4 regions of the Vibrio gazogenes genome follow, and region 4 is predicted to be linked to each of the others. Evidence: predicted binding sites of a transcription regulator. Region 4 holds the regulator's gene; each other region holds the start of a gene.
The links. The regulator CRP, encoded in region 4, controls carbon source genes, mostly activating them, when cyclic AMP is high. The targets are predictions, from matches to a motif close to TGTGANNNNNNTCACA.

Region 1: MKS89_RS15845 (glycogen/starch/alpha-glucan phosphorylase) is a predicted target of CRP. The motif match lies at 2,515-2,530, and genes of this name have one in related genera.
Region 2: pyrG (CTP synthase) is a predicted target of CRP. The motif match lies at 4,861-4,876, and genes of this name have one in related genera.
Region 3: rppH (RNA pyrophosphohydrolase) is a predicted target of CRP. The motif match lies at 4,914-4,929, and genes of this name have one in related genera.

The regions. Positions count from the first base shown of each region.
Region 1 covers NZ_CP092588.1:45,858-53,566, forward strand. The annotation lists gene cyoB (cytochrome o ubiquinol oxidase subunit I) at 1-482, shown strand, start outside; gene cyoC (cytochrome o ubiquinol oxidase subunit III) at 472-1,077, shown strand; gene cyoD (cytochrome o ubiquinol oxidase subunit IV) at 1,074-1,388, shown strand; gene cyoE (heme o synthase) at 1,399-2,265, shown strand; gene MKS89_RS15845 (glycogen/starch/alpha-glucan phosphorylase) at 2,793-5,246, shown strand; gene malQ (4-alpha-glucanotransferase) at 5,349-7,520, shown strand.
Region 2 covers NZ_CP092587.1:485,892-493,600, reverse strand. The annotation lists gene MKS89_RS02285 (TIGR04211 family SH3 domain-containing protein) at 1-405, shown strand, start outside; partial or broken gene MKS89_RS02280 (multifunctional CCA addition/repair protein) at 477-1,694, shown strand; gene eno (phosphopyruvate hydratase) at 1,761-3,062, opposite strand; gene pyrG (CTP synthase) at 3,136-4,776, opposite strand; gene mazG (nucleoside triphosphate pyrophosphohydrolase) at 4,978-5,787, opposite strand; gene relA (GTP diphosphokinase) at 5,873-7,709, opposite strand, start outside.
Region 3 covers NZ_CP092587.1:657,377-665,085, reverse strand. The annotation lists gene MKS89_RS03065 (thymidylate synthase) at 1-117, shown strand, start outside; gene lgt (prolipoprotein diacylglyceryl transferase) at 277-1,083, opposite strand; gene MKS89_RS03055 (sulfite exporter TauE/SafE family protein) at 1,132-1,926, opposite strand; gene ptsP (phosphoenolpyruvate--protein phosphotransferase) at 1,946-4,192, opposite strand; gene rppH (RNA pyrophosphohydrolase) at 4,195-4,713, opposite strand; gene mutH (DNA mismatch repair endonuclease MutH) at 5,342-6,007, shown strand; gene MKS89_RS03035 (NADP(H)-dependent aldo-keto reductase) at 6,241-7,290, shown strand; gene MKS89_RS03030 (DUF1127 domain-containing protein) at 7,393-7,644, opposite strand.
Region 4 covers NZ_CP092587.1:314,865-322,573, forward strand. The annotation lists gene MKS89_RS01375 (aminodeoxychorismate/anthranilate synthase component II) at 205-783, shown strand; gene MKS89_RS01380 (aspartate aminotransferase family protein) at 1,048-2,259, shown strand; gene astA (arginine N-succinyltransferase) at 2,354-3,376, shown strand; gene MKS89_RS01390 (DUF1338 domain-containing protein) at 3,441-4,235, shown strand; gene crp (cAMP-activated global transcriptional regulator CRP) at 4,310-4,942, opposite strand; gene MKS89_RS01400 (phosphoribulokinase) at 5,227-6,096, opposite strand; gene MKS89_RS01405 (YheU family protein) at 6,216-6,428, opposite strand; gene MKS89_RS01410 (hydrolase) at 6,554-7,546, opposite strand; gene MKS89_RS01415 (TIGR02444 family protein) at 7,582-7,709, opposite strand, start outside.

The DNA of each region.
Region 1 (7,709 bases), on a different replicon from region 4:
AGATCGTTGTTAGTATCAGAGATCGTGAGCAAAACCGTGATGTCACAGGCGACCCGTGGGATGGCCGGACGCTGGAATGGTCTACTTCTTCTCCACCACCGTTTTATAACTTTGCGGTGATCCCGAAAGGGGATGAGATCGATGCTTTCTGGTATCAGAAACAGAAAGGAGAGCATTCGCTTGATGAAGAAATCGAATATGAACCGATTCATATGCCGAAAAACACCCCGACAGGTATGTATGTCTCTGCATGTTCTCTGGTCTTTGGTTTCGCAATGATCTGGTATATCTGGTGGCTGGCAGCGATTGGCTTTATCGGTATTGTTGTCACGAGTATTTGGCATAGTTTTAACGACGACGTTGATTATTATGTTCAGGTGGATGAAATCAAAGCGATTGAAGATGAGCACCGCGCTCAAGTTGCGAAAGCAAAGGCGGCATCTCAATCGAAAGATGATATGGAGGTGAAGTATGCAGGCTAATTCTGTTGCAGCTCACGCACATGATCACCACCATGATACCGGTGGTAACAAGCTGTTCGGTTTCTGGATTTATCTAATGAGCGACTGTATTTTGTTTGCATCGTTGTTTGCAACTTATGCAGTGCTGTCTAATGCAACCGCTGGTGGTCCCAGTGGTAAAGAAATCTTTGAGTTACCATTTGTTTTTGTCGAAACCATGTTGCTACTGCTAAGTAGTATTACTTTTGGTTTTGGCATGATTGCGATGAAACGCAAACAGATCGGTGCCCTGAAGTTGTGGATGGTGATTACCTTCTTGTTTGGGGTCGGCTTTATCGGGATGGAAATCTATGAATTCCATCATTTGATTGTCGAAGGCTATGGACCTGATCGCAGTGCGTTCCTGTCTGCATTCTTTACGCTGGTTGGAACCCATGGTCTTCACGTGACCTTTGGTTTGATTTGGTTGTTCGTATGTTTCTGGCAATTGAATACCAAAGGGCTGACTGACATGATCGAAACTCGATTTGGCTGTCTAAGCTTGTTCTGGCACTTCCTTGATATCGTCTGGATTTGTGTATTTACATTCGTTTATTTAGTTGGGGTGACATCATGAGTAACCAACACGCTGACTCAGGAGTGAAGGGATATGTGATTGGCTTTGTTGCCTCTCTGATCTTAACGATTATTCCTTTTTACTATGCTGCGACACAAAGCCTATCGACCGGGACGACATTTGCTGTTCTGTTCGGTTGTGCCATTGTTCAGGTGATTGTTCACTTTGTCTACTTCCTGCATATGGAAACCAAGACGAGTGAAGGTCGCTGGAATTTTATTTCACTGGTGTTTTCCGCGATTGTTGTTCTGATCCTGATAGCGGGTTCTATCTGGATTATGTGGAACCTGAACATCAATATGATGATGTAGGCGCAGACTGATGATTAAAGGGTATCTGTCGATCACCAAACCGGGCATTATCGTTGGGAACCTGATTTCTACGGCTGCGGGATTTTTTCTCGCAGCTAAGACTGAATCAGCAACATCAATGTTACTGCTTTGTACGCTGGCCGGTGTAGCTTTGATCATCGCGTCAGGGTGTGTCATCAATAATATTTTTGACCGTGATATTGATAGCAAAATGGCACGTACCAGCCAAAGATTGTTGGTACGTGGTGAGATTAATGTCGATCATGCATTTATCTACGCCATTGTCTTGCTACTTGCCGGAACAGCACTGCTGTACCAACAGACCAACCCACTGACCGCTGTTGTGGTTTTATTGGGTTATGTCTTTTACGTATTCTTTTATACGATGTGGTACAAGCGGATGTCTGTCTACGGCACACTGGTTGGGAGTATTTCTGGCGCAGTGCCACCATTGGCTGGTTATCTGGCAGTCGCCAATTACATCAGTCTCGAAGGTGTTTTGCTGTTTAGCTTATTCTGCCTATGGCAAATGCCGCACTCTTATGCGATTGCGATGTTCAGGCTTCAGGACTACCGTCAGGCGGGGATTCCGGTACTGCCGGTGGTTGCAGGGATCGATAAAGCTCGCAAACATATGATGGCTTATGTGGTTGCCTTCAATGTGGTGGCGTTGGGGTTATACCTCGTCGGCAATACAAGTTACGAATACTTGGTCGTTGCTTCGGTTGTTTGCTTTATGTGGACCCGAGTGACGTTCCGTCGCATGACGTCGGATAACTTCGAAGCATGGTCAAAAACGGTGTTCAAGCACTCGTTGATTGTGGTGATGAGCTTCAGTGCCGTCCTCGGTATTGAACTGATTCCACTGAGTTTCTGAGTCGCATAGATCGTCATATAAGCATTGTAAAGGCATCATTTGATGCCTTTATTTTTATCACCTTCAATCACACATCTGTGAATTTTCTTGTCTATATGCTTTTCTGAATAGAACGCAACTGATTGTAAGTGTTTACTTACATTCTGATATTGTAACTTTGGAAGCCGTTGACTAAGTCTGGTTAAGACGAAAAATTGAGAAAAAAATATTATATCACTGGCACTTTGATTAGATATTATGTTATCAATATGTGATATTTGTCACTTTTTGTAGACTTTATTGACTGGAAAAGACACAAGGAGTTCAATTTTACGACTAAGGTTACTATCTAAAGGTATTGTGAATCATGCCCAACACAGAAGTTGACATGCATCACATTTCAACATGGTAAGGCTGCTGTATACCATATGATTTTTATGACTGAACGGAAGTGACTGCAACAGTCTCTTCATATCTGACATATCTTCGTTCCTAGACTGGCGGAGGCGGATTTCAGTCAGCTCGTTACCTGTTTGGGAGGGGTTACGATGAAAGCAGTATTGCAGAAGTCGTTTGATAAGACGTTATTTCTGGAGAATGTTAAGCGTCATCTGACATCAACTTACGCGACAACCGTCGAAAATGCGACTAAGCGCTCTTGGTATTTGGCCATGTCCCGCGCGTTAGCAGAACTCACCACATTTGACCTATTGGAAACTGAGCAGGATGAGCGGATTCTGAATGCGAAAAGTGTCAATTATCTTTCTCTGGAATTTCTGGTTGGCCGTTTGACCGGTAATAACTTACTCAATATGGGCGTTTATGAAGCTATTGCTGACGCCGTGGCTGATCTGGGGCTTGATTTAACCGACCTGCTTGAAGAAGAACGAGATCCGTCGTTGGGGAACGGTGGTTTAGGACGTTTGGCTGCTTGTTTTATGGATTCACTGGCGGCACAGGAATTTCCGACAGTCGGTTATGGACTGCATTATGAATATGGTTTGTTCAAACAGTCGTTCGAAGAGTGCCACCAGAAAGAAGCTCCGGATGCCTGGTGTGGGATTGAAGGATATCCGTGGGAAGTTGCACGACCAGAACTGGCACAGGAAATCGGTTTCTACGGTTATGTCACCACCGAAACGGTTGACGGGCAGGAAAAACGCAAATGGGTTCCGGGCATGACGGTTAAGGGGATGCCATGGGATATTCCGGTGGTCGGATATAAAAGTGAGACGGTGTATCCGCTGCGTTTATGGGAATGTCGGGCGATTGCACCATTTTCTTTAGAAAGCTTTAACAACGGCAACTACTTTGAGGCACAGCACGGTTTGATTGATGCCGGCAACATTACCAAAGTGCTCTATCCGAATGATAACCATGAAAAAGGGAAGACACTGCGTTTGATGCAGCAGTATTTTCACAGTGCTGCTTCTGTCCGGGATATTCTTCGCCGTCATCAGGCGGCAGGACATCAACTGGCAGAGTTGCCCCAGTATGAAACAATTCAGCTCAATGACACCCACCCAGCTATTGCCATTCCTGAACTGATGCGGATTTTCGTCGATGAACAAAACATGTCTTGGGAAGATGCATGGGGCATTTGTCGCCAGACATTTGCCTATACCAATCACACTTTGTTGCCTGAAGCGTTGGAGACATGGGATGAGGTGTTGATTCAGCGTCTGTTACCGCGCCATATGGAAATCATCTATGAAATCAATCACCGCTTTTTACAGGAAGTTCGGGGAAAATGGCCCGGAGATGGTGATAAGCAGCAAAAGCTTTCGATTATTCAGGAAGGCTTTCACCGGATGGTGAGAATGGCAAACCTTTCTGTTGTCGGATCCTATGCGGTCAATGGCGTTGCCGCACTCCACTCTGCGTTGGTGAAACAAGACCTATTTCCCGAATTTAATGAACTGTATCCGAATCGGCTGAAGAATGTCACCAATGGCATCACCCCCCGGCGCTGGTTGCAGTATTGTAATCCGGGATTATCCCATCTCATTACCGAAAAAATAGGGGATCACTGGCCAGTTGCGCTGGATGAGCTCGCACAACTCACTCAATGGGCTGATGATAGCGAGTTTCAGCAGGCATTTATGGCGGTCAAAAAAGACAACAAAGTCCGTCTGGCTAAGTGGGTCAAAGCCAATATGGACATTGAGCTGAATACCGACGCTATTTTTGATGTGCAGATTAAACGGCTTCATGAATATAAGCGGCAACATTTGAATATGCTGCATATTCTTTCGCTGTATCACCGATTGCTCAATCATCCCGATTTTGACATGGTGCCCCGAGTGTTCATTTTCGCGGCTAAAGCCGCTCCGGGCTATTACCTTGCCAAAGAGATTATCTATGCGATTAATAAGATCGCGGAGAAGATCAACAGTGATGAGCGGGTGAATGACAAATTGAAAATTGTATTCATTCCCGATTATCGGGTCAGTATGGCTGAGATCATCATTCCGGCAGCGGATGTGTCTGAGCAAATATCAACGGCAGGTAAAGAGGCATCCGGGACCGGCAATATGAAAATGGCGCTGAATGGCGCGTTGACGATCGGAACGATGGATGGGGCAAACGTTGAGATTCGGGAAGAAGTTGGTGATGAGAATATCTATATTTTTGGATTAGAAGTCGAGGATATCAATCGTCTCAGAGTTAGCGGATACAACCCATTTGATTATTACAATGCGGATCCGTTACTCAAAGCTTCGCTTGATTTACTGAACGGTGAAGAATTTACTCCCGGAGAACCGAGAAAACTCAGAGCCACCTATGAAAGTCTTTTGGATGGCGGTGATCCTTACTTGGTGCTTGCTGATTTTGCTTCCTATATCGAAGCGCATGGTCAGATTGATGCGCAGTATCGCGATACGGCAGGGTGGGCGAAAAAAGCGATCTTGAATACAGCCTTGGTCGGTAAATTCAGTTCAGATCGAAGTATTCGTGATTATGTCGACCATATATGGAAGCTTAAATCGGTCCCACGCTAAGGTGATGGCGTGGTATGCCGGCGGTGGTTGAGAACGGCTGACCATCGGACGCGAACGGTGACTAGAGTGTCATCACTTCATATCAGGGGAGCACCCATGGAAATTGAACAAGACTGCTTATTGGCGGTCGCCCGTCAAGCCGGGATTGCCGAACGTTATACCAGTAATTTAGGCAAAGAATCGGTTGTCAGTCGTCAGACGCTTGAATACTTACTCAATGCGTTAGGTTACGAGACGCAGTCACAGGAAGCATTACTTCATTCGGCGGAGAGAATTCATAAACAACCGATACTGGAGCCGGTTTTGTTTGGTCAGGCCGATCAAGTCATCGAAGTGCCGTTGCATCTTGGCAGTAGTGCAAGAGAAAGTGATTTTCAGTGGACGCTGGAAACAGAGCAAGGAGAGCGTTACGAAGGTTACCTTCAGTCGCAGATTGTCAGCGATGCGCGTGATGAAGGCGGGCCGTTGGTTTTTTCTTTATCGACCGTGCTTCCCATGGGGTATCACACCTTATTTGTGTTACGCAAAGGGCGTCAGAGCCCTTATCAGGCTCGAATCATTGTGGCTCCCCCTGCGTGTTTCAAACAACCCGCATTACAGCAAGGAAAGAAATTGTGGGGCCCCAGTGTGCAATTGTATACCCTGCGCTCACAGCAGAACTGGGGGATCGGTGATTTCGGTGATTTGAAACGGCTTGTGATCAAAATGGCGGAATTGGGCGCAAATTTTGTCGGCTTAAACCCTATTCATGCTTTGTTCCCGGCTTATCCTGAAAGTGCTAGCCCATACAGTCCTTCTTCTCGTCGTTGGATGAACATTTTATACATTGATGTAAGTGCGATTCCTGAATTGAGCGACTGTCCAGAGGCACAGCAACGGATATCGAGTCCCGATTTCTGCCAACGCCTGAGTGCGGTCAGAGCCAGTGAGTGGGTTCAGTATACCGATGTTACTGCGCTGAAAATGTCCATTCTGCCGCTGCTCTATGCGACCTTCAAACATCAGCATTTGGATTCACTGACTGAACGTGGACAGGCATTTCATGATTTTGTTGAGCAAGGTGGTGAGTCCTTACTATCGCAGGCAGCCTTTGATGCCATTCATGCTGACCTGTGTGAGCAAGATGCCGATATTTGGGGATGGCAGGTTTTCCCCGAGCACTATCGGCATTTTCACTGTGCAGCGGTACAAGATTATCTGCGCGAAAATCAGGAGCGCATCAATTTGTATCTTTACATGCAATGGATCGCTGATGAACAGATTCAGGAAGTCCAACGTGCTGCTGAAGCGCAGGGGATGGTGATTGGACTCTATCGCGATCTTGCGGTTGGTGTTGCTGAATCCGGTGCTGAAGTTTGGGCGGATCAGGGCGATTTATTACTCGATGTCAGTGTTGGTGCGCCACCGGATGAACTGGGACCACTTGGGCAGAACTGGGGCTTGCCCCCACTCAATCCGCTGACGCTTAGACATCAGGCTTATGAACCCTTTATTCAGCTTCTACGTGCCAACATGAAATCTTGTGGCGCCTTGCGGATCGATCATATTCTGGGATTGCTGCGACTTTGGTGGATTCCCCGGGGAGAAAAGGCGACGGAAGGGGCTTATTTTTATTACCGCGTCCATGAACTACTCGCCATTTTAGCACTCGAATCTCACCGCCATCAGTGCAGTATCATTGGTGAGGATTTAGGCACCGTCCCACAAGAAATCGTTGCTCTGTTAGCGGATGCCGGTATTTATTCCTATAAAATTTTCTTTTTTCAAACGGCTGAGGACGGGGGATATTTTTCTCCGGCCCATTATACCGTTCAGTCGATGTCTGTACTATGTACTCATGACATGCCGACGTTACGAGGGTTTTGGCACTGTCTTGATCTAAAAATGGGGCACGACATCGGTCTTTATCCTGATGAGGCGCAATTCAAATTCAGAATGGATGTCCGCTTACATCATAAACAAGCGATTTTGGATTCGATCGCTGGGCATGGTTTGCTGCCTGAAAGTGTCGGACGGGATGCGATGACCGTACCGATGAGTGACGCGCTGTGTGAGGCCATGCATTTACATATGGCTGCCGGTGCATCGGCACTGATGAGTGTTCAACTGGAAGATTGGTTACAAATGGATAACCCCGTCAATATTCCGGGAACGGTTGAGGAATATCCCAATTGGCGACGTAAGCTCAGTCAACCGTTAGAAACATTACTTTCACAGCCCGAGATACAACGGCTGGCAGCACGCATTTCGGCGATGAGAGCACAACAACGGTAGGTTGTGACAGGCGTCATCGATAAATTGAATTGCTGTCACTCAATCATATCGGGTTGTTTTGTACACTGCAGATTAGGTTGTTTTATCAACAGATCGATTTTATCAACAGATTGACCGCGTCAAGATAGGGTATCGGTTTGCTTACGGGTAAACAGACAGGTTCGTTAGGCTAGGAGTAAGGATATTGAA
Region 2 (7,709 bases), 170 kb from region 4:
GACAAAGGTCGTCAGGGTTGGGTACAAGACAAGTTTGTTACCACAACTGAGAGTATGGCATCCCGTCTTCCCCGTTTAGAAAAAGAACTCAAAGACGTGAAGGGACAGTTGTCTGATGCAGAACATAAAGCCAGTCAAGAAAAGGCTGGACTCGTCGAGTCTCTTGAAATTCGTAACAAGCAGATCGCAGAGTTGGAAGAAAACTACAGTGGGATCAGCCAGAAACTGGCGACCGCGCAAAGTGAAACGCGTGAGCTGAGAGCAAAGCTGGATACCCAGAAAGAAGATCTGTTAATGAAATATTTTATGTACGGTGGCGGTGTAGCTCTCGGAGGGATTCTATTGGGAATCATCCTGCCGAATTTGATTCCAAGACGGAAGAAATCACACTCAAACTGGCTCTGATCGATAAAGAAGGCCGGCCTTCGGCCTTCTCTTAACGATTTCCTCCCCCGTTTCAAAAGAGGCAAGCTGTGCAAGTCTATCTCGTCGGTGGCTCTGTTCGTGATCAGTTACTCGGTCTTCCTATTAAAGATCGAGATTGGGTTGTCGTCGGTAGTTCCCCTTCACTCATGCTTGAACAAGGTTTTATATCCGTCGGGAAAGACTTCCCGGTATTTCTTCATCCACAAACCAAAGAAGAATATGCGCTCGCCAGAACCGAAAAGAAAAGTGGTTCTGGCTATCATGGGTTTGAATGTTTTTTCTCACCGGCAGTGACGCTTGAAGATGATCTCATGCGCAGGGATTTAACCATCAATGCGATCGCACAAGATCCTCAAGGACAACTCATTGATCCTTATCGCGGTCAAGCCGATTTGGAACAGAGAATACTTCGTCACGTATCAAGCGCTTTTGCCGAGGACCCGGTACGGGTTCTCCGCGTTGCCAGATTCGCAGCAAGGTTTGCTTCACTTGGTTTTACCATCGCACCGGAAACAATGACCTTAATGCGTCAGATGGTGCAGTCCGGAGAAGTTGCTCACTTAACCGCAGAACGTGTTTGGCAAGAGCTCCATCAAGCGCTCGCAACAGATCATCCCGACATATTCCTATCCGTCTTAAGAGAGTGTGGCGCACTCGCGGTCATTTTCCCTGAAATCGACTGTCTTTTCGGGGTGCCACAACCGCCGAAGTGGCATCCTGAAATTGATACAGGCAAACATACATTAATGGTTCTGCGTCAATCGACACGTCTTTCGACATCGCTTCCGGTCAGGTTTGCAGCGATGGTTCATGATCTTGGCAAAGGAAAAACACCACCAAGTGAGTGGCCAAGCCATAAAATGCATACACACACCGGCTTAGCCTGTATCCGTACGCTTTGCGAACGGATTCGAGTCCCGGCGGAATATCGGGATTTAGCATTAATCGTCTGTGAACAACATAGCAATGTTCACAACGCTGCTATTTTGAAACCGGCAACTTATCTCAAGATACTGAATAAAATGGATGTATGGCGCAAACCGGAGCGACTTGAAAGTGTGCTGCTTTGTTGTCAGGCAGATCATCAGGGGCGATTGGGCTATGAAGAAATACCCTATCCACAAAAGTTACAGTTTGAAACCGCTTATCAGGCTGCACTTGCGATTGATGTTCAATCGATCATTGCCGAAGGCTTGAAAGGTTCTGAGATTCGGGATGAATTAGACAAACGCAGAGTCGCAGCAATCAAAGCGGTTTTATCGCGGTAATCCAATCCGTAAGACCAAAAAAAACGCCTCAGAAGAGGCGTTTTTTAATTCATGATAAAGCCGCGATTAAGCTTGACCTTTCACTTCTTTCAGACCGTTGAAAGGTGCACGTTCACCCAATGCTTCTTCGATACGGATCAGTTGGTTATATTTTGCAACACGATCAGAACGGCTCATTGAACCAGTCTTGATTTGACCTGCAGCAGTACCAACAGCCAGATCAGCAATTGTTGCATCTTCAGTTTCACCACTACGGTGAGAGATAACAGCAGTGTAACCAGCATCTTTTGCCATCTTGATTGCAGCCAGTGTCTCAGTCAGAGAACCAATCTGGTTGAATTTGATCAGGATAGAGTTAGCAACACCTTTCTCAATCCCTTCAGCAAGGATCTTCGTATTTGTCACGAACAGGTCATCACCAACAAGTTGGATTTTGTCACCTAGCAGTTCAGTTTGGAATTTGAAGCCGTCCCAGTCAGACTCATCCAGACCATCTTCGATAGAAACGATAGGATATTCTGCAACCAAGCCTTCCAGATATTTAGAGAACTCTTCAGAAGAGAAAGTTTTACCTTCACCTTTCAGGTCGTAAATGCCTTGCTCTTTGTTGTAGAACTCAGATGCAGCACAGTCCATCGCCAGAGTCACGTCTTTACCCAGAACGTAGCCAGCTTTCTCAACAGCTTCTTTAATTGCAGCAAGTGCAGCAGCATTTGATTCAAGGTTAGGTGCGAAACCACCTTCATCACCAACAGCCGTGTTCAAGCCTTTTGCTTTCAGAACTTTAGCCAGGTTATGGAAAACTTCTGCACCGATACGTAGTGCTTCTTTCAGTGTGCTTGCGCCAACAGGTTGAATCATGAACTCTTGAATATCAACGTTGTTATCTGCATGTTCACCACCATTGATGATGTTCATCATTGGCAATGGCATAGAGAATACGCCAGGAGTACCGTTCAATTCAGCAATGTGCTCATACAAAGGCATCCCTTTTGCTGCAGCTGCAGCTTTTGCGTTTGCCAAAGAAACAGCCAGAACCGCATTCGCACCGAACTTAGATTTGTTTTCAGTACCGTCCAAATCAATCATGACCTGATCGATAGCAGCCTGATCTTTCGCATCTTTACCAATCAGCGCTTCAGCAATTGGGCCGTTGACAGCTTCAATCGCTTTCAGAACCCCTTTACCCAGGAAACGAGACTTGTCGCCATCACGAAGCTCAAGCGCTTCACGAGAACCAGTAGATGCACCTGATGGTGCAGCAGCCATACCTACGAAACCGCCTTCTAGGTGGACTTCAGCTTCTACAGTTGGGTTTCCGCGAGAGTCGATGATTTCACGACCTAGAATTTTAACGATCTTAGACATTAATGTTTCCTCTCTTTGAATTTAAATGTCAAATCTTAGGGTAACCGTATTCCCTACCGTTACCCGTGTCCTTTTATTTCTCAATATTGCGACGCTGATACTCACCAGCGGCTTTTACAAACCCAGAAAACAGTGGGTGTCCATCTCGAGGTGTTGAAGTAAACTCAGGGTGGTATTGAGAAGCCACAAACCATGGGTGATCCGGATTCTCAATCACCTCAACCAGTTTTTTATCCGCAGATAAACCAGAAACTTTCAGTCCCGCCGCTTCAATTTGAGGACGAAGCACGTTATTCACTTCATAACGATGACGGTGACGTTCATAAATGGTTTTACTGCCATATAGAGCATGAACTTTACTGCCTTCTTCAAGATGGCACAACTGCGCACCTAAACGCATTGTTCCACCCAAATCTGATTTCTCAGAACGTTCTTCAACTTGACCTTCAGAATCGGTCCACTCGGTAATCAGACCCACAACCGGATATTGCGTTGCTCGATTAAATTCGGTTGAATGCGCGCCTTCCATACCCACAACGTGACGCGCATATTCAATTAAGGCAACCTGCATTCCCAGGCAAATGCCCAGATAAGGGATCTTATTTTCCCGCGCATATTGAGCAGCTAAGATCTTGCCTTCGACGCCGCGATCACCAAATCCGCCCGGCACCAGAATCGCATCCAGTCCTTCCAGCAGTTCAACGCCTTTATTCTCCAGATCCTGAGAATCAATATACTTGATCTGAACACTCAAACGGTTTTTCAGACCCGCATGTTTTAAAGCTTCGTTGACTGATTTATACGCATCAGGCAACTCGATATATTTACCAACCATGCCAATGACAACTTCACCTGTCGGGTTAGCTTCTTCATAAATGACCTGTTCCCATTCAGACAGGTCGGCTTCCGGTGCTTGAATACCGAAACGAGAGCAAACTAAATCGTCCAGTCCCTGCGACTTGATCAGTTGAGGAATTTTATAAATAGAATCAACATCTTTCATTGAAATAACGGCTTTTTCTGCCACATTACAGAACAGCGCAATTTTTTTCCGCTCATTGGCGGGAATGATGCGATCAGAACGACAGATCAAGATATCTGGCTGAATACCGATAGAGAGTAACTCTTTCACGGAATGCTGGGTTGGTTTCGTCTTCACTTCTCCGGCAGCGGCCAGATAAGGGACTAAGGTTAAGTGCATAAACATGGCATTTTCACGACCAATGTCTACAGCAAGCTGACGAATGGCTTCGATGAACGGTAGCGACTCGATATCACCAACCGTACCACCAATTTCAACGATTGCGACTTCATGCCCTTCGGCACCGGCAATCACACGGTCTTTAATCGAATTGGTAATATGAGGAATGACCTGAATAGTCGCACCGAGATAGTCACCACGACGTTCTTTGCGTAAAACATCCGCATATACACGACCAGCGGTAAAATTGTTCCGTTTGGTCATCTTGGTCCGGATAAAGCGCTCGTAATGCCCCAAATCCAGATCGGTTTCCGCACCATCTTCAGTGACGAATACTTCACCGTGCTGAGTCGGACTCATCGTGCCAGGATCCACGTTAATGTATGGATCGAGCTTCATGAGGGTCACTTTCAGACCACGCGCTTCTAAAATCGCTGCAAGAGATGCTGCTGCAATGCCTTTACCTAGAGAGGATACGACCCCGCCAGTCACAAAAATATACTTTGTCGTCATGTTTAACCTGAAATTGGTTGAATGAGGGAAATGGATTTCTTCTGGACGGGATGTAAATATACCAGAACCCCATTAACGCCACAACGTGAAACTTATCACACTCCCACTTTTTCTTTTTTGCTTCAAATCAAATCCAATCAGCACAATTGTAGCTCATTCTGGTTGGGCTACATTATAAGGACTTCAATCCAAAGCCAGAGTTCAATCAGAACCCTGATTTTTCTCTTGGAGCTTCACCTGTTCCCAGAAACGATCTAATTCACTGAGTGTATAGTCATCGAGTGATTGATCTTCCTGTTTAGCCAGCGCTTCGACGCCTTGAAAGCGTCTGGAAAATTTCTGATTTGCTCGCGTAAGTGCAGACTCAGGATGATGCTTTAAATGTCGAGTCAGATTCACGACCGCAAACAACAGATCACCCAACTCATCTTCGATAGCCGCAGGATCCTGCGGTGAGCAACGCACCTCTTCAATCACTTCATTCAGCTCTTCTCGCACTTTTTCCACAACAGGTGTCAAAGTATCCCAGTCAAACCCATGCTTGGCACACTTTGCTTGTAATTTATAGGCTCGGCTTAATGCAGGAAGCGATTTAGGCACGCCATCCAAAATGCTTTGCTCTTGCCGACCTGCACTGGATTTTTCTGCTGATTTGATTTTTTCCCAGTTGGCCCGAATGGCCGCTTCATTGTCAAAAACCTGATCAGAAAAAACATGCGGATGGCGACGGATCAGCTTCTCATTGACACTTCGAATCACATCATCAAAATCGAATAACCCTTGTTCTTGCGCCAACTGACTATAAAAAATGGCTTGGAAAACAAAGTCACCTAATTCTTCTTGCAGATTTTCAAAATCCCGGGCATGAATGGCATCGATCACTTCATAAGTCTCTTCCACGGTATGAGGAACGATACTTTCAAATGTCTGCTTTTGGTCCCATGGACAGCCGGACTCAGGATCTCTGAGTTGTGCCATGATCTGCTTTAACTGTTCAATTGGATGAGACATAACCTTCCTTCTGCTTCAAAGAGAAAGCGAGGAATCACCCTCGCTTTCTGTAACGACTTAACTGGCATGAGCATGTCAATACTCGTTATCCCAGTCGTTTGACTGACAGGACATCTTTCGTCTGCTCGATGCGTTGACAGACTCGTGTAAGCTCTTCCACACTGGTTAGTTCCAAATCAAAATCCATATAAACAAGCTGACGTTTATGATCGGTTCGGCTCTTCATACTGGTCACTTTGATTTTTTCATTCGCCAACAGCGTCGTAATATCCTTTAACAATCCACCCCGCTCCATCGCTTCAACCCGAACGGTCAACACGTAAGAACCAAGCAGTCCGCGCCCCCAAACGGTATCAATAATCCGTTCCGGCGCATGATGACTGAGCTCTTCCAGCTGTTCACAATCACTCCGGTGGACAGAAATACCCCGTCCCTGAGTAATGTAGCCTTTAATTTCATCACCGGGAATCGGGCGACAACAACGCGCCAAGTGCGTCATTAAATTATCGACGCCTTCAACCACCACGGCATCTTTACTCGGTGCCGGCGTGGCTGTTTTCAGCTCCTTCTCCTGTAACTTTTCAAGAACCAGCTGATCTTCTTCTTCCGCTGTCGGCTTATTGACCAAGGCATTAATGTGATTGACGATCTGGTTGATCCGTAAATCACCACTACCGATCCCGACATATAATTCATCGGGCGAATTGACGTTAAAGCGCTTCAGCGCATATTCACTGGCATCTTTCAGTGTCGCACCAATTTTTGCCAGTTCCGTTTCCAGAATCTCCCGCCCGGCTTCGAGGTTCTTCTCTCGACTTTGCTTTCTAAACCAAGCGTTAATCTTCGCCCGGGCTCGTCCGGAATGGACAAAACCCAATGCCGGGTTGAGCCAGTCTCGCGATGGGTTCGGCTCTTTGGCTGTAATAATTTCAACCTGATCACCCATCGTCAGTTTATGGGTAAACGGAACAATGCGTCCGGCGACCTTCGCCCCAATACAGCGATGCCCCACTTCTGAATGAATATGGTAAGCAAAATCCAACGGTGTTGCGCCCATCGGCAAATCGACAACATCCCCTTTGGGCGTAAAGGCGTAAACCCGGTCATCGAATACCTGACTGCGCAGCTCATCCAGCATTTCACCGGAATCCGACATCTCTTCTTGCCAGTCAAGCAGCTTGCGCAACCATGTAATTTTTTCATCATAGCCACGATGTCCGGCAGAACTACCCTCTTTATATTTCCAGTGGGCAGCAACCCCCAATTCCGACTCTTCATGCATCTGGCGAGTTCGAATCTGAATCTCAATCGTTTTCCCTTCAGGACCAAGAATCACCGTATGAATCGACTGATATCCATTCGGTTTCGGGTTGGCGACATAGTCATCAAATTCACTGGGTAAATGTTTATACTTGGTATGAACCACCCCGAGAGCCGCATAACAATCCTGAAGTTTCTCGGCGATAATCCGAACCGCCCGAACATCGAATAACTCATCGAACGCCAGGCTCTTTTTCTGCATCTTACGCCAGATACTATAAATATGTTTCGGACGTCCGCTGACTTCGGCATGAATGTTTGACAGATGCATTTCTTCACGCAGATCTTCAACAAACTCCTGAATATATCTTTCACGAACAATCCGTCGTTCAGACAACTGCTTGGCAATCTGTTTATAGGTATCCGGTTGTTGATAGCGAAATGCATAGTCTTCCATTTCCCATTTCAACTGACCGATTCCCAGACGGTTGGCTAATGGCGAATAGATATTGGCACACTCTTTTGCCGCCTGACGTCTGATTTCGTCAGGTTGATCTTTCACTTCACGGAGATTACAAATTCGTTCAGCGAGCTTAATCACGACGCAACGGAAATCATCAACCATCGCCAGAAGCATCCGCCGGACATTATCCACTTGCGTT
Region 3 (7,709 bases), 340 kb from region 4:
TTACCGGAATTACGTATTTCACGCCATCCCGAATCGATTTATGACTATCGTTTTGAAGATTTCGAAATCGTTGGCTATGACCCGTATCCATCGATAAAAGCGCCCGTCGCAATATAACGACACAATTTTCCCCGACGAATGATTTCATCGGGGAATCTTTACAAACAAGTCTCAAACGGGGCTCTTGCGTCCCCGGTTATATGTCTCGATAACTTCGTCTTTAATACGTTTAAAGCCATTTAGCCAACCTGATAATCATTACTCTAAGATGTCGATTTATTGTGCTGATACACCTGAATGACGACGATAAGCCCAACCCATCAACAGTGCTCCAGCTAAAATCATTGGTAAAGAAAGAATTTGTCCCATCGAAATAAACCCGGCAAACAAACCCAATTGTGCATCCGGCTCTCTGAAATACTCAACAAACGTACGGCAAGCACCGTAACCGATGAGAAACAGTCCGGCAACCGAGCCCGCTGGACGAGGTTTGCGAATAAAGAGGTTAAGGACGATAAACAAGAGGACACCTTCCAAAAAGAACTCGTACAACTGAGAAGGATGACGCGGCAACGGTCCCGCACCAGGAAAGACCATTCCCCAAGGTACATGTGTCACTCTTCCCCACAACTCCCCATTCATAAAATTCCCTAAACGCCCCAACGCGAGTCCGAATGGAACCAGTGGCGCAACGAAGTCAGCAACGGCAAAAAACTGGCGATGATTGCGCCTTGCATACCAAAGCATTGCCGTAATCACACCAAGTAAACCACCATGGAAAGACATCCCTCCGGTCCAGACCTTAAACAGATATAACGGATCGGCCAGAAAATACTCAAACCCATAAAACAGAACATACCCGATGCGCCCACCAATGACGACGCCTACAAATCCGGCAAACAAAAGGTCAGAAACCTGTTCTCTCGTCCACCCGCTGCCTTTTTTATCCGCTCTTCGGTTTGCAAGCCAAGTTGCAAAAAGGAACCCTAGCAGATACATAACACCATACCAACGGATCGAAAGCGGCCCGATGGAGACTAAGACGGGATCAATATTCGGAAACTGCAGGAATTCCTGAGACATAAATCATTACTCTTTATTCAATATAAAATGGTTTATGACATACCACGCTCAGCGCAGCAACATATAAACAGATATAAACATTAGAAAAACAGAAAACACCTTTTTCAACACTGATGTCGGTAACTCAGTCGCTAACTTGGCTCCCACTTTGGTCGTAAATATCGACGCACAGGAAATAAACAACAAAGCAGGTAAATAAACATATCCGAGACTAAATTCAGGCAGGCTTTTCACTGAAAAACCGTGCCAGATAAATCCCACCATCCCAGACAATGCAATCACACAGCTACAAAGTGATGATGTACCAACCGCCTTACGCATTTCTACGCCATGTTTGTTGAGATAAGGCACCGATAACGCCCCGCCGCCGATACCAGCCAAACTGGCAATCATACCAATTAAGCTCCCACTCAATAACATTGCACCTTGCCCGGGCATCGGTTTCGTAACCTGCTGACGAATCGAGAGAAACATTTGTGTTGCCAGAAAAAAAACAATCACCCCAAATACTTTGGGCAGATATTCGCTCGGCATCTCGTCAGCAAGCGTCGCGCCAATCAATCCACCGGCAACAATTCCAGGCGTCAGCCATTTCACGGCTAATAAATCAATATTGCCATAGCGTAAATGATTCAAGGCAGAAGAGCCGGAGGTCAGAATAATACAGGAGAGAGAGGTTGCCAAAGCCACTTGCATCGCGATATCAGGTGCGATACCGATATGGGGAAATAAAAATAACAGAGCCGGAACAACAATTAAGCCACCACCAATGCCCAATAGCCCAGCCATAACGCCGACAAAAGCACCTAACACAATCAACAACAAGACAAAAGTGATGGTCACGTTCGTTCCTTAGATTAACTTAATGTTTGCCAGCGCGGATAAAGCCAGCAAAACCGAACTCTTCAAAATAAGTCCGCATCATACTATAAATATCATGACCATAAGTTTGCATCAGCGCTTGCGATGCAAGTTTTTTCAGCGTTTTGACTTCTGAATGACGAATGAGGTACTTCACTTTCGCAACATTCGCGGTGTTCATACTCAATGTCTGATACCCCATACCGATTAAAAGCAACGCCCCGATCGGATCACCGGCAAGCTCGCCACACACACAGACATTAATCTGATGCTGATGGCACACATCAGAGATATGTTTTAACGCCATCAAGACTGACGGATGCATGGATTCATAGACATCAGCAACCCGGGCATTGTTCCGATCAACCGCTAATAAATATTGCGTCAGATCGTTTGTTCCCACTGAGATAAAGTCAACTCGGTCAGCCATCTGAGGTAAAAGGTAAATCATCGATGGCACTTCGAGCATAATCCCGATTGCAGGCATTTTCACCCGTTCATCCACTGCCGAAACTTCCATAAATGCCTGTTCAATAAAAGCAAGTGCATCATCGAGTTCTTTCATGCCGGAAATCATCGGTAACAGAATACCCAGATTACTCGTCTCGATGCTGGCTTTGAGCATCGCCCGAAGTTGAATCAGAAAAATATCCGGATGATCGAGTGTGAAACGGATACCACGCCACCCTAAAAATGGATTATCTTCTTCAATTGGCAAATAAGGTAAAGGTTTATCACCACCGACATCTAATGTTCTCATCACAACCATCTTGTCGGGATGCGAGCATAGTACCTGACGATAAATTTGAATCTGCTCTTCTTCGGAAGGAAAACGATTCTGTAATAAGAACGAGATTTCAGTCCGGTACAAACCGACACCATCTACCCCTTGATTCACTGCGGTATTGTTTTCGGTATTCAACCCTGCATTCAACAAAATATTGACCGGATATCCATCGCTCGTAATCGCTTTCTCGGCAAGGCTTTGATTGACCATTTCAGACAATTCACCTTCTTCTTCCATCAGCTCTTGGTATTCGGCCAGAACTTCGGAATCCGGTGAAATATGAATGAAGCCACTGTAACCATCGACAATCGCTAATTGATTATTAATCTCTTTAAAATTTAAAGAAACACCCATAATGGCAGGAATTCCCAAGGCTCGGGATAGAATCGCGGCATGGGAGTTAGCAGCACCTTCGAGTGAGACAACAGCCAAGAGTTTATCTTTTGGAATACTGGCCAGAATTGAGGCGGTTAATTCTCTGACGACAAGAATGATCGGCTTTTCCAGCGTCAACTCGTCCTGTTCACTGTTGTACAAAAAGTACAACATCCGCTGCCCGAGCTCCCGGACATCTTGAGCTCTTTCTCGCAGGTAAACATCCGACATTTGGGAAAAACGTTCGACATATGCTTCAACCACCTGACGTAAAGCCCAGTCAGCTCGATCACCTTTGAGAATCTGCTCTTTCAGATCTTTACGTAACATCGGATCATTGAGTAAATGGGTAAACAGATCAAAAATAGCCAGCGTTTCTTTGTGAATGTCACCATCCAATTTCTTACGCATTCGCCGAAAATCGCTCAGAGCCTTTTCAACCGCTCTGGATAACCATTCCTGTTCTTTCTTGACGTCAAGCGTCGACGCTGGCAAAACATTCTCTAGCTCCGGTTGAGAGTTATCCCACCAGAACTCACCAATGGCGACTCCCGGAGAAACCCCAATACCACGCACGACCGGTTGTTGTTTCGCCAGAGACCAGAGCCCTTGAGACTGCGCATGTGCAACCAAAACAGCCAACTGGGCTGAAAGCGTCACCATAAAGGATTCTTCGATTTCACTAAATTGGCGAGGAGAACGTTGCTGGACAACCAAAACACCCAGCACTTGTTTGCGGTAAATAATAGGGGCACCTAAAAAGCTTTGGTACACCTCTTCGCCAAGCTGTCTGAAGTATTTGAAGTCAGGATGTTTAGAGGCTTCGGCCAGATTGATCGGTTCAGCAGAACGTTTAACTAATCCGACCAACCCCTCGTCAAAGCCGATATGTATTTTATTGCCTTTAAATTTCAACCCTTGCGTCGCTATCAATTCAAGGCGTAATTTTTCTTCATTGGCGAGATAAATCGTGCAGCATTCAGTATTCATCGCTTCACAGGTTTGTTGCACCAGAATATCGAAGGCCTGATGAACATCTTCAACTTTTGAAACCTGTTCCATAATGTCCCGAAGCTGAGAGAGCATGTTTATCCTCTTTTCCCTTTCCGTTTACCTTTTACTTTCCGTGCTTTAAATGGCATCGCAATAGAAGCAAACTCTTTCATTGCCCGCCGATAAACATCACGTTTAAAGGAAACAACCTGCCTTACCGGATACCAATAACTCACCCAACGCCAACCATCAAATTCAGGGGTTACTCCACGCTGCATGTTAATTTTAGACTCATGACTCTCTAAACGCAGAAGAAACCATTTCTGTTTTTGTCCAATACAGACAGGTTGAGAATCCCAGCGTACCAATCGTTTGGGAAGTTTGTACTTTAACCAATGACGACTAGAACCAATGACCTTCACATCCGTTTTTGTTAAACCAACCTCTTCGTATAACTCTCGGAACATCGCTTGTTCCGGAGTTTCACCATGATCAATTCCGCCCTGAGGGAATTGCCAAGAGTGTTGTCCGTATCGTTTCGCCCAGAATACCTGACCATGGTTGTTGCAGATTACAATTCCGACATTCAGTCGATAACCATCGCCATCTATCACTGGCAAACCTCTAATAAAATTTAACTTCTCCTGATTTTTTCATAGATCCCCAGATGTAGCAAATATCCATTGACAATAAAAACAAAAATCCCCCGTGGACTAAATTTGATATTTCACATCAGGATAAGTAACTTATTAACACAAGATGACAAATTTAGCGGATCTTATTCACCTTTTCTGTGAGTAACTATGTGAAAAAGTGATAGATTACTCACAATATTTAGATCTTCCTCTCACAATAAATCTTTCAACGACCACTATAAAAATTAAACTAATAATTACTTATCAATAAGTTAAATCAACAGACATCATACTTACGATCCCAATTGGATTCACAAGGATCAATCGCCTCACCACATTGAACAAAGATCAACCACTACCATTTTTATCCACACGACAACCGAGATTTCGCTGAAAAAATAACAGAACCCGCCGAAAAAACCTGTATATTTATCCATATAGTGAAACAATAAATCATCACATATAAGAATCCTGTGGATAAGCTGAGGACATCATCAGAGAACAGCACTTTCAGACAAACCATGACGACCTCTCATTTCATCTGTTAGACTAGCGCGTATTACATCCTGAACTGATGCGCTTCCGCCACGAATATCCGAAAGATCTTATGAGACCAGAACCAAAAACAGAGCGTGAATTACTTGACAGAGCTTGGGAGATAGCCGGACTCAGTTTTGCAGAACTTGCAGCCATTGCCCGGATGAAAGTCCCGATGGATCTGAAAAAAGATAAAGGCTGGGTCGGGCAACTTCTCGAATGGCATTTGGGGGCAACAGCAGGAAGCAAACCGCAACAAGATTTTGAAAAACTGGGAATTGAACTGAAAAGTATTCCCATCAGCTATGTTGGCAAGCCACTCGAAACCACATTTGTCTCCGTGGCACCACTCACAGGTGTCCATGGTTTGACATGGGAAAACAGCCATGTCAGAAACAAATTGTCACGAGTCCTCTGGATTCCCGTTGAAGGAGAACGCGATATTCCGCTCTCTGACAGAAAAGTCGGTGCACCACTGTTATGGAGTCCCTCACCTGAACAAGAAGCACAACTCAAAAATGACTGGGAAGAACTCATGGAGTTCATTGTGCTAGGGCAGATCGAACAAGTCACAGCCAGACATGGAGAAATCCTTCAATTACGCCCGAAAGCAGCCAATAGTCGAGTCAAAACGGAAGCTTACGGTTATAACGGAAAAATAATCCGTACACGTCCCCGAGGGTTTTATCTACGGACGCAATTTACCGCGCAGATCCTCGCTCATCACTTCATATAGATACGGCATCATTTACATCTGACAACGGCACCATAACGAGTATCGTTCCAACCTTGCTGTTCAGCGCAATGCTGTAACTCGTCACCAATCTTTTACGATTAATTTCTATTTCCTTTTCGGTAGGAATTTCGCTTATAGTGAATGACGAAGCATATATAACCACGCTCAAACCTAATGAAGATATGCAGTCAGAGCTACTGGATAATTGGTTCTCTAACAAGAAAGGAAGTCATATGCATTATACAAAGCTGCCTCACTCAACATTAGAAGTCAGTAAAATCTGCCTTGGTACCATGACCTTCGGTCAACAAAATACATGTGATGATGCTTGCAGCCAACTTGACTACGCCCTCGAACGAGGCGTAAATTTCATTGATACGGCAGAAGTCTATCCGATTCCCCCTTCTCCGGAGACTCAGGGAAGAACAGAAGAATTCATCGGCCACTGGCTTGAAAAGTCAGGTAAGAGAGAGAAAATCGTTCTGGCAAGCAAAGTTGCCGGGCCAGTGAACGCCGGACCAAGAAATCCACTTCAGATCAGGGAAAATATGGCCCTGGATCACCGTAATATCCATCAAGCCATTGACGATAGTCTCGCGCGCTTGAAAACCGATTATATCGATTTGTACCAACTCCACTGGCCACAACGCCAGACAAACTGCTTCGGAACACTCAACTATCCCGAACTTCCGGAACAAGAAGAAATCACATTGATTGAAACACTTGAAGCGATGACGGATCTCGTCCGGGCAGGAAAGGTTCGCTATATCGGTGTTTCCAATGAGACCCCTTGGGGCGTGATGACCTATCTTCGCTTAGCCGAAAAACATGATTTACCTCGAATTGTCACGATTCAGAATCCATATAACCTACTGAACCGTAGCTTTGAGATCGGCCTGTCAGAAATCAGTCATTTTGAAGGGGTGCAATTACTGGCTTACTCCCCACTTGCATTTGGCATTCTCAGTGGAAAATACCTCGATGGCGCCAAACCGGAAGGAGCACGTTGTACACGCTTTGAACGTTTTAAACGCTACTTCACTCCTCAAGGAATCAAAGCTACCGAAGCTTATGTTCAACTTGCCCGAGATTATCAACTCGATCCGGCGCAAATGGCGCTGGCTTTCGTCAACCAGCGCTCTTTTGTCGGTTCCAACATCATCGGTGCGACGACATTAGATCAATTAAAAAGTAATATCGATAGTATTGATGTCACATTGTCGGATGAGATCATCGGCAAAATCAATGACATTGCCACGACCTACCCCAACCCTTGTCCGTAATTTTTACTGATATTGATTGCCCTGAACCTTATCGAAGGTCATCTATGGGCTGAGTGAGTACCAGGCCAAAAGGGATTGAAACACCCTTTTGGCCTGCTTCAGTTATGTCGGTATTCGCAATGATATAAACTGACTGAGCAGGTGCATACGACGTGCCACACGCTGATCTTCATTGATTGAACGACCAAAGGGGCGACCATCAGCTTCCAGACCGATATCACGCAATAAATATGGGTTATCCCATGGAATATCGTAAGCACTTCGACTTACTTTTCTTCTCCATACCCGTTCTTCACGACGTAAATCGGCTCGAATGAGCCATGCTGCGAGTGATAAATAAAGTGAATGACGCATAGTAGTATCTCCTGAGGATCATTGGCCGGAGGAAATCTAGCGACACTTAACAGAATGCAGAATAG
Region 4 (7,709 bases):
TCAGATTTAGTTGATCTATATACATCGATTTTTGGTAGTATATTTCTGGTCGGTGGAGTTTTTGAGTTTAGACTGTTTTTAAGCGAACCGTTATAACTCACGACAAGATCTTAGTTTTTATTATGATATTTGTGCAATAAACACTGGTTGAATTTGTGGGTGTGGTTACTATTTTTGTGTTTAAAAACAATTGGTTAAGGTGTAATGCTACTCATTATTGATAATTATGATTCGTTTACTTACAACCTGTATCAGTATTTCTGTGAACTGGGGGTAGAAGTCAACGTGGTCCGTAATGACCAGATTGATATTGCCGGAATTACATCTCTCAGCCCTTCCCATCTCGTGATTTCTCCAGGGCCATGTACTCCGAATGAAGCTGGGATCTCGCTTGATGTCGTCAAACATTTCGCGGGTCAGCTTCCTTTACTTGGCGTTTGTCTCGGCCATCAGGCGATTGCACAGGCTTTTGGAGCTAAGGTTGTCCGTGCAAAGCAAGTAATGCATGGGAAAGTCTCACCGATATGTCATTGTGGTCAGGGACTCTTTCATGGTTTAAATCATCCATTGACGGTGACTCGCTATCACTCTTTAGTTGTTGAGCAACAGAGCTTGCCGGATTGTTTTGAAATCACCGCTTGGACTGAAACCGTCGAGGGTGATGTTGAGGAGATCATGGGATATCAACACCGAACCCTCCCCATTGATGCCGTTCAGTTTCATCCGGAATCGATCAAAACCGAGCAAGGCCATGCGTTGTTGGCGAATTTTTTACGTCGTTGAGTCCGTATGGCGTTTTATCGCGACAGAAACGTCTAAATAAAAAATCACTTTTATTGCATATTTATACATGTAGAATGAGTTGTGACAGAATCATCTGACAAGTCTCTATGTGAATGATATTGTCTATTTGTAATGATATTGTCTACTGACATTAAATGCATCGTATCTTCAACCAAGCAAATACGGTCAGTATGAACAGATCATCTATACTGGTGAATATTTGGATGGGTCGGTTGTAAGCTCACGAGCGAAGAGGGAGTGTGAATGGCTACACAAAATAATGTCGATCGGGCGCAATTTGATGAGGTCATGGTGCCTTGCTACAGCCCGATGGAAGTGATTCCTGTGAAGGGAAAAGGATCTCGGTTGTGGGATCAAGTAGAAAAAGAATATGTCGATTTTGCCGGGGGGATAGCGGTCAGTTGTTTGGGACATTGCCACCCTGCGATGGTTGACGCCTTGACTGACCAAGCTCAGAAGCTTTGGCATTTGAGCAATGTGATGACCAATGAGCCGGCATTGCGTTTGGCCAAAAAGCTGACAGAACTGAGTTTTGCTGAGAAAGTTTTCTTTGCCAATTCAGGAGCTGAAGCGAATGAAGCGGCACTAAAATTGGCCCGTCGTTGGGCGGCAGATAATTATGGACCGGAAAAATCGGAAATTATTGCTTTTGAACAGGGATTTCATGGCCGGACATTTTTTACGGTGACTGTTGGCGGGCAATCGACTTATTCTGATGGCTTTGGTCCGAAACCCTCGGATGTCGTTCACTTGCCTTATAATGACCTGGCGGCGTTCAAAGCTCAGATTTCAGATCGGACGTGTGCCGTAATGATGGAGCCGCTACAGGGCGAAGGTGGGATCATTACTCCGACAACGGAATTTATTCAGGCTGTCAGAGCGCTGTGTGACGAACATAATGCATTATTGATTTTTGATGAAGTTCAGACCGGTAATGGTCGGACCGGTGACTTCTATGCGTATCAGGGGACGGGCGTAATACCGGATATCCTCAGTACTGCGAAATCGTTGGGTGGCGGATTCCCGATTGGTGCGATGTTGACGACGACAGCGATTGCATCTCACTTTAAGGTGGGTGTACATGGCTCGACGTATGGTGGTAATCCACTTGCCTGCGCAGTGGCAGAAGCTGTGGTGAATATAACATCTCAACCTCAGGTGCTGGATGGCGTCAAAGAGAAAGAAGCGCTGTTCCGTGACGGATTAGAACGGATTAATGCCAAATATCCGATATTCAGTGAGATCCGAGGCAAAGGTTTATTGCTCGGAGCGGTGTTGACCGAAGCCTGGCATGGCAGGGCACGTGACATACTACAGGCTGCCGGTAAAGCAGGTGTGCTCGTTTTGGTTGCCGGGCCAAATGTGGTTCGTTTCACACCGTCACTGGTGATTGAGAGTGACGATATTCAAGAAGGCTTATTACGCCTGGAAAAAGCCATTGCATCATTAACTTAGTTTAAACTTTAGCTCAGGTTCGCAACGATCCTGAGCTATGCTTATAGTCAGACTGGTTTCATTCCGAACTCAGGGTTTTCAGGGAGAGACATCCATGCTTGTGGTTCGTCCCATAACAATGACTGACTATAATGCGCTCTATCATTGTGCGATAGAGTCTGGTTATGGTTTTACATCACTGCCTGTCAATGAAGCGCTGTTGTCTCATCGCATTGAACATTCAGAAGCGAGTTTTGCAAAAACGGATGTTCAGTCTCCGACTGATGAGAGTTACTTGATGGTCGGGGTGGATAGCGAAAGTGGCCGAATTGCCGGTACAACCGCAATCGAAGCCTATGTCGGCTGGGATACGCCTTCCTATTCTTATCATATTAGTACCATTCTTCATTCTTCCCGTCGTTTGGGCGTCAATAAAATCGTGAAATTACTGACACTGGGCAATAACTATATCGGGAGCTCAGAGTTGTGCACGCTGTTTCTTTTACCCGAGTATCGCGCCGGTCTCAACGGGCGTTTGATGTCAAAATGCCGCTTTCTGATGCTGGCGGAACACCGGGAACGCTTTGCTCAAACGATTATTGCTGAAATGAGAGGTGTCTCGGATGAACAGGGAAACTCTCCGTTCTGGCAATGGTTGCAGGAACATTTCTTTTCCATTGATTTTTCGCTGGCAGATTATTTAACGGGGTCGGGGCATAAAGGATTCATTGCTGAACTGATGCCAAAGTTACCGATCTATATCAATCTGCTCAGCCCTGAAGCCCAAGCTGTGATTGGGAAGGTGCATGATAAGACCAAACCTGCTTTAAAATTATTGGAAGAAGAAGGTTTCTCCTGCCGTAATTATGTCGATATTTTTGATGCGGGCCCAACCGTTGAATGTGACTTACGCCATATTGAATCGGTCAGGCATTCGGTGTCTGCGACGGTCAAAGTGGCACAGCATCAGAGTCGGCAGAAAGTCATACTCAGTAATACTTCATTTGAATTTTTCCGGGCGACGATTGCTGAGGTCGATTTTCACCCGGAATCTGAGACTGTGATTATCACGCCTGAAATTGCTCAGGTTTTGCTGATTCAGTCTGGTGATCGGGTTCGTTTTCTGATGATTCGTTAATCTCTTGGATCTGAGAACAGGAACGCGATGGCAGCCCAAGATAATTGATAAAGAAGGAGGCGCTATGACGCTGGACTCATTGTTTGCCGCATTATGGCAAGACTATACAACCAGACTCTGTCCATCAGCGCAGCGGATTCATAAATTATTCCAAGAAGATAATCCGTTAATCAATGATCATATTGCGTTGCGGACATTTAATTTGCCGCAAGTAAGCCTTGAAGTGATAGTGGAGCCATTGGTTCGACTGGGATATGTTTCGAAAGGGCATTATCAGTTTGAACGCAAAATGTTAGCCGCACAGCACTTTGAGCATCCGAATCCCAAGTTACCCAAAGTGTTCATCAGTGAGTTGGAAGTTGAACGTTGTTCTGAATCTTTGCAAAAGATCGTGAGAAGTTTGGTCTCTCATGTCCGGCCCGAGATGGTTGCTGATGCTGATTTTCTTTATGGTGGACGTTTATGGCCGGTGTCACTTGAGCAGTATTATCTATTGGCCGAAGAAAGTGAGTATGCCGCTTGGGTTGCTGCACATGGTTACGGTGCAAACCATTTTACCGTGAGTGTGAATCAGTTGGCCCGTTTTAATCAGGTCGCGGACGTTAATGCTTATCTGCACCAGCATGGTTTTGTGATCAATTCATCAGATGGTGAAGTGAAAGGCTCACCTGAGTTATTTCTGGAACAGTCATCGACCATGGCTGATCGGGTGGCTGTTGAATTTGATGAAGCGGCGTTGTTGGTTCCCGGTGGTTTTTATGAATTTGCTAAACGTTACCCGATGGCAAATGGCATATTGTATCCCGGATTTGTTGAAGCTTCCGCGGACAAAATTTTTGAAAGTACCAATAATCAGTGATGTATTATTTTCAATTGTAGTAAATAAAAGAGCCACCGCGAGGATGGCTCTTTTGTTGGTTCAAGCTGAAAAAATCATCTGGTACCGTAAACAACGATTGTTTTTCCGTGGGCTGAAATAAGGTTCTGCTCTTCAAGCATTTTCAAAATGCGACCGACGGTTTCACGAGAACAGCCGACAATCTGGCCGATCTCCTGACGAGTAATCTTGATTTGCATTCCGTCTGGATGCGTCATTGCATCAGGTTGTTTTGCCAGATTCAACAGTGTCTGGGCAATACGACCAGTCACATCCAGAAAAGCCAGATCACCGACTTTTTGGCTGGTGACTTGAAGGCGGCTTGCCATCTGTCCTGCCAAACGCATTAAAATGTCTGGGTTAACCTGAATTAACTGACGGAATTTTTTGAAGGAAATTTCTGCAACTTCGCAGGGAGATTTCGCTCTGACCCAAGCTGTCCGCTCTTGACCTTCTTCGAATAAACCAAGTTCACCGATGAAATCACCCTGATTGAGATAGGAAAGGATCATCTCTTTTCCTTCTTCATCCTTGATCAGAACTGCAACAGATCCCTTCACGATGTAATAAAGCGTTTCCGCTTTTTCGCCTGCATGAATCAGCGTACTCTTTGAAGGGTATTTATGTATGTGACAATGTGAAAGAAACCACTCTAATGTTGGATCGGTTTGAGGTTTACCTAGAACCATAATATCTCTCTTCCTCTGCAGGGTATGCTTGCTGCTTTCCATGTTTTCGCGAAGCTTTTGAACTGAACACGTTTAAACTGAACATGTCCCCGAACTAAACACTTAGCATAAAAGCACTTGAGAAAGCCTGCAAGTTGTCTTCTGTTTCGGTATCAAATAGTATCCTTTTTCTTACACAATTTCTTGACTTTAATCGTGTCAGGACCGTGATTTGGTACGCAAAAACGTGCGCATGGTCACGGTATGGAAACTAAAAGAGCCCGATTCGTACCATTGAATCGTGATCAGCCAATTTTTCCTGTTTCAATCAATTGCTGGAGAATCGGACGGACTATCAACTCCATGGCAAAACTCATCTTCCCACCGGGGACGACAATCGTGTTATGACACGACATAAATGAGCCATCAATCATTGCTAACAGGTAAGGGAAATCGACTTTTTTGATGCCAAGTAAGCGGATGACCACAAAACTCTCATCCAGACTCGGAATCCCTTTTGCACTCAGGGGATTCGATGTATCTACTGTTGGAACTCGCTGAAAGTTAATATGTGTCCGGGAAAACTGGGGCGTAATATAATTTAAGTAATCATCCATTGAGCGGACGATAGAATCCATCACTGCTTCTCTGGAATGTCCTCTGTCCCGGGTGTCTCGGACATATTTCTGGATCCACTCCAGATTGACGATCGGTACCATGCCAATGAGAAAATCGACATGTTGGGACACGTTGGTTTCACCATCAACCACGCCTCCGTGGAGCCCTTCATAAAAGAGCACATTGGTATCATTGGGGAGATCCTGCCATGGCGTGAATGTTCCCGGCATCTGATTATAGGGAACTGCCTCATCAAATGTATGCAGATAGCGGCGAATTTTCCCCGTTCCAGTACGGCCATATTCCCGGAAAAATTCCTCCAAAGTAGGAAAATCGTTTGCCTGCGGACCGAAATAACTGATATGGCGTCCCTGTTCTCTGGCCTTACGGATTTCGACATCCATTTCAGGCCTGGTGAAACGGTGAAAACTGTCTCCTTCAACCCAAGCTGGCTTAATTCGCATCATATTGAACATTTTGCGAAAAGCTTCTGAAGTCGTTGTTGTTCCGGCACCTGAAGAGCCGGTTACTGCAATAATCGGATGTTTTGCTGACATGACATACCTTGTCTTATCATTCCTTGTCGTGCACTCAATCAATCGATTTCTCGAAAAAAAACGAGAAATCGATTTCACTATATCATGGAAATTGGTGCTGTCATCGGACAATTCATGAATTAACGATATCTGTTTTGTTGAATATCTACGGATTCGTGAAGTTCGGAATAGACGATGACTGCTTCTCCGGATTGAATCTGCTGTTTGACTTGAGCGACCTTCTCTTCAAGAGAGATTTCGTGCTCACCGTAGTCGGTTCCTTCTCGGAGGATAAACTCTTGGATCAGATTATCGAGTGTATCCGGTTCGAGCGTTTGCCAAGGAATAATCATGATGATGACTCTCTATACTATCACTCGGGGATTTCTGTATAGGGGGTATATTAACGGATTTCGTGTGATGTTTCGCAATAATCATGATTTTTCGTGCAAGTGATGATATACACGCTCGTGGTTGTTCACGATACTCGTGGTTGCTCACGATAATAGAGCGGCAGCATCTCTTCCAACCAGAAACGGGGTTTGAGAAGCGTACCACTCAAAAAGCCTACATGTCCGCCGTGTTTCAGCAGTTGATAATTGATCGTTTCAGGGAGTGGCTGGTTTGGAATCACGGCATCCGTCATAAATGGATCGTCTTGTGCGTGTAAAATCAGCGTTGGCAGACGGATTTGCCCCAGCTTCGAGATTGCCGAACAGCGTTGGTAGTAGTCCTGTGCATCACAAAACCCGTGTAATGGTGCGGTGATCAAATCATCGAATTCTTGTAATGTTTTCAGCTGTCGAATCAAGGATTGGGTGATAGGAATCGCTTGTCGTAAGGTGCCTAATTTACGATAAACATTCTGCTTGAGTGAGTGGAGGAGATAAGCCTGATAGATACGTGAGGCTCCTTGATTGATACGGTTCGAACTGTCTCTTAAATCAAAGGGAGCAGAGATAATGGTTGCACTATCGACAAGTGGTTGTTCGGCAAACTCTGCCAGATAATTTGCCAGCATATTCCCACCGAGCGACACACCGGTAGCCATCTTGTAATTTGACGGAAAACGTTGATGGATCTGCTCCAGAAAATAGCGTGGATCGCTGGTTTCTCCGGAATGGTAAGCCCGGGGGAGGCGATTCGGTTGCCCGTTGCACCCACGAAAGTGCATCATGACAGATAACCAGCCTTGTTGAGCAAAAGCATACATCAAGCCATTGGCATAAGGGCTGTGAAAACTACCTTCCAGGCCATGAAATAAAATAAACAGAGGCTTTATTTGGGCGCTGGGCTGCTCAGGGTCTTCACTCCAAGCCAGACTCAAAATATCATCATCCGGTGTCGTCAGTGTTTCCCAGTGTGGTGAAAATAAAGGGGTACGTCGAATCCATCTGGGGAGCACTGTCTGAATGTGTGATGCTGCACCGCCTGACGCTGGATTGAAGGTCAGTAATCTATTTTTGCTCACGTTCTGTATCGTGTTGCTCACCGCGATGACTTCCTCTATTTTTTGTGTTTGGTATATGTCGATGAAAATGACGCAGGTTTTGCGAAAATCTGAGCCAGATGATCGGCTGCCAGTTCTTTGCAATAGCGTTGCGTCATGAATTGTGAGTCACCGGGCTGTAATT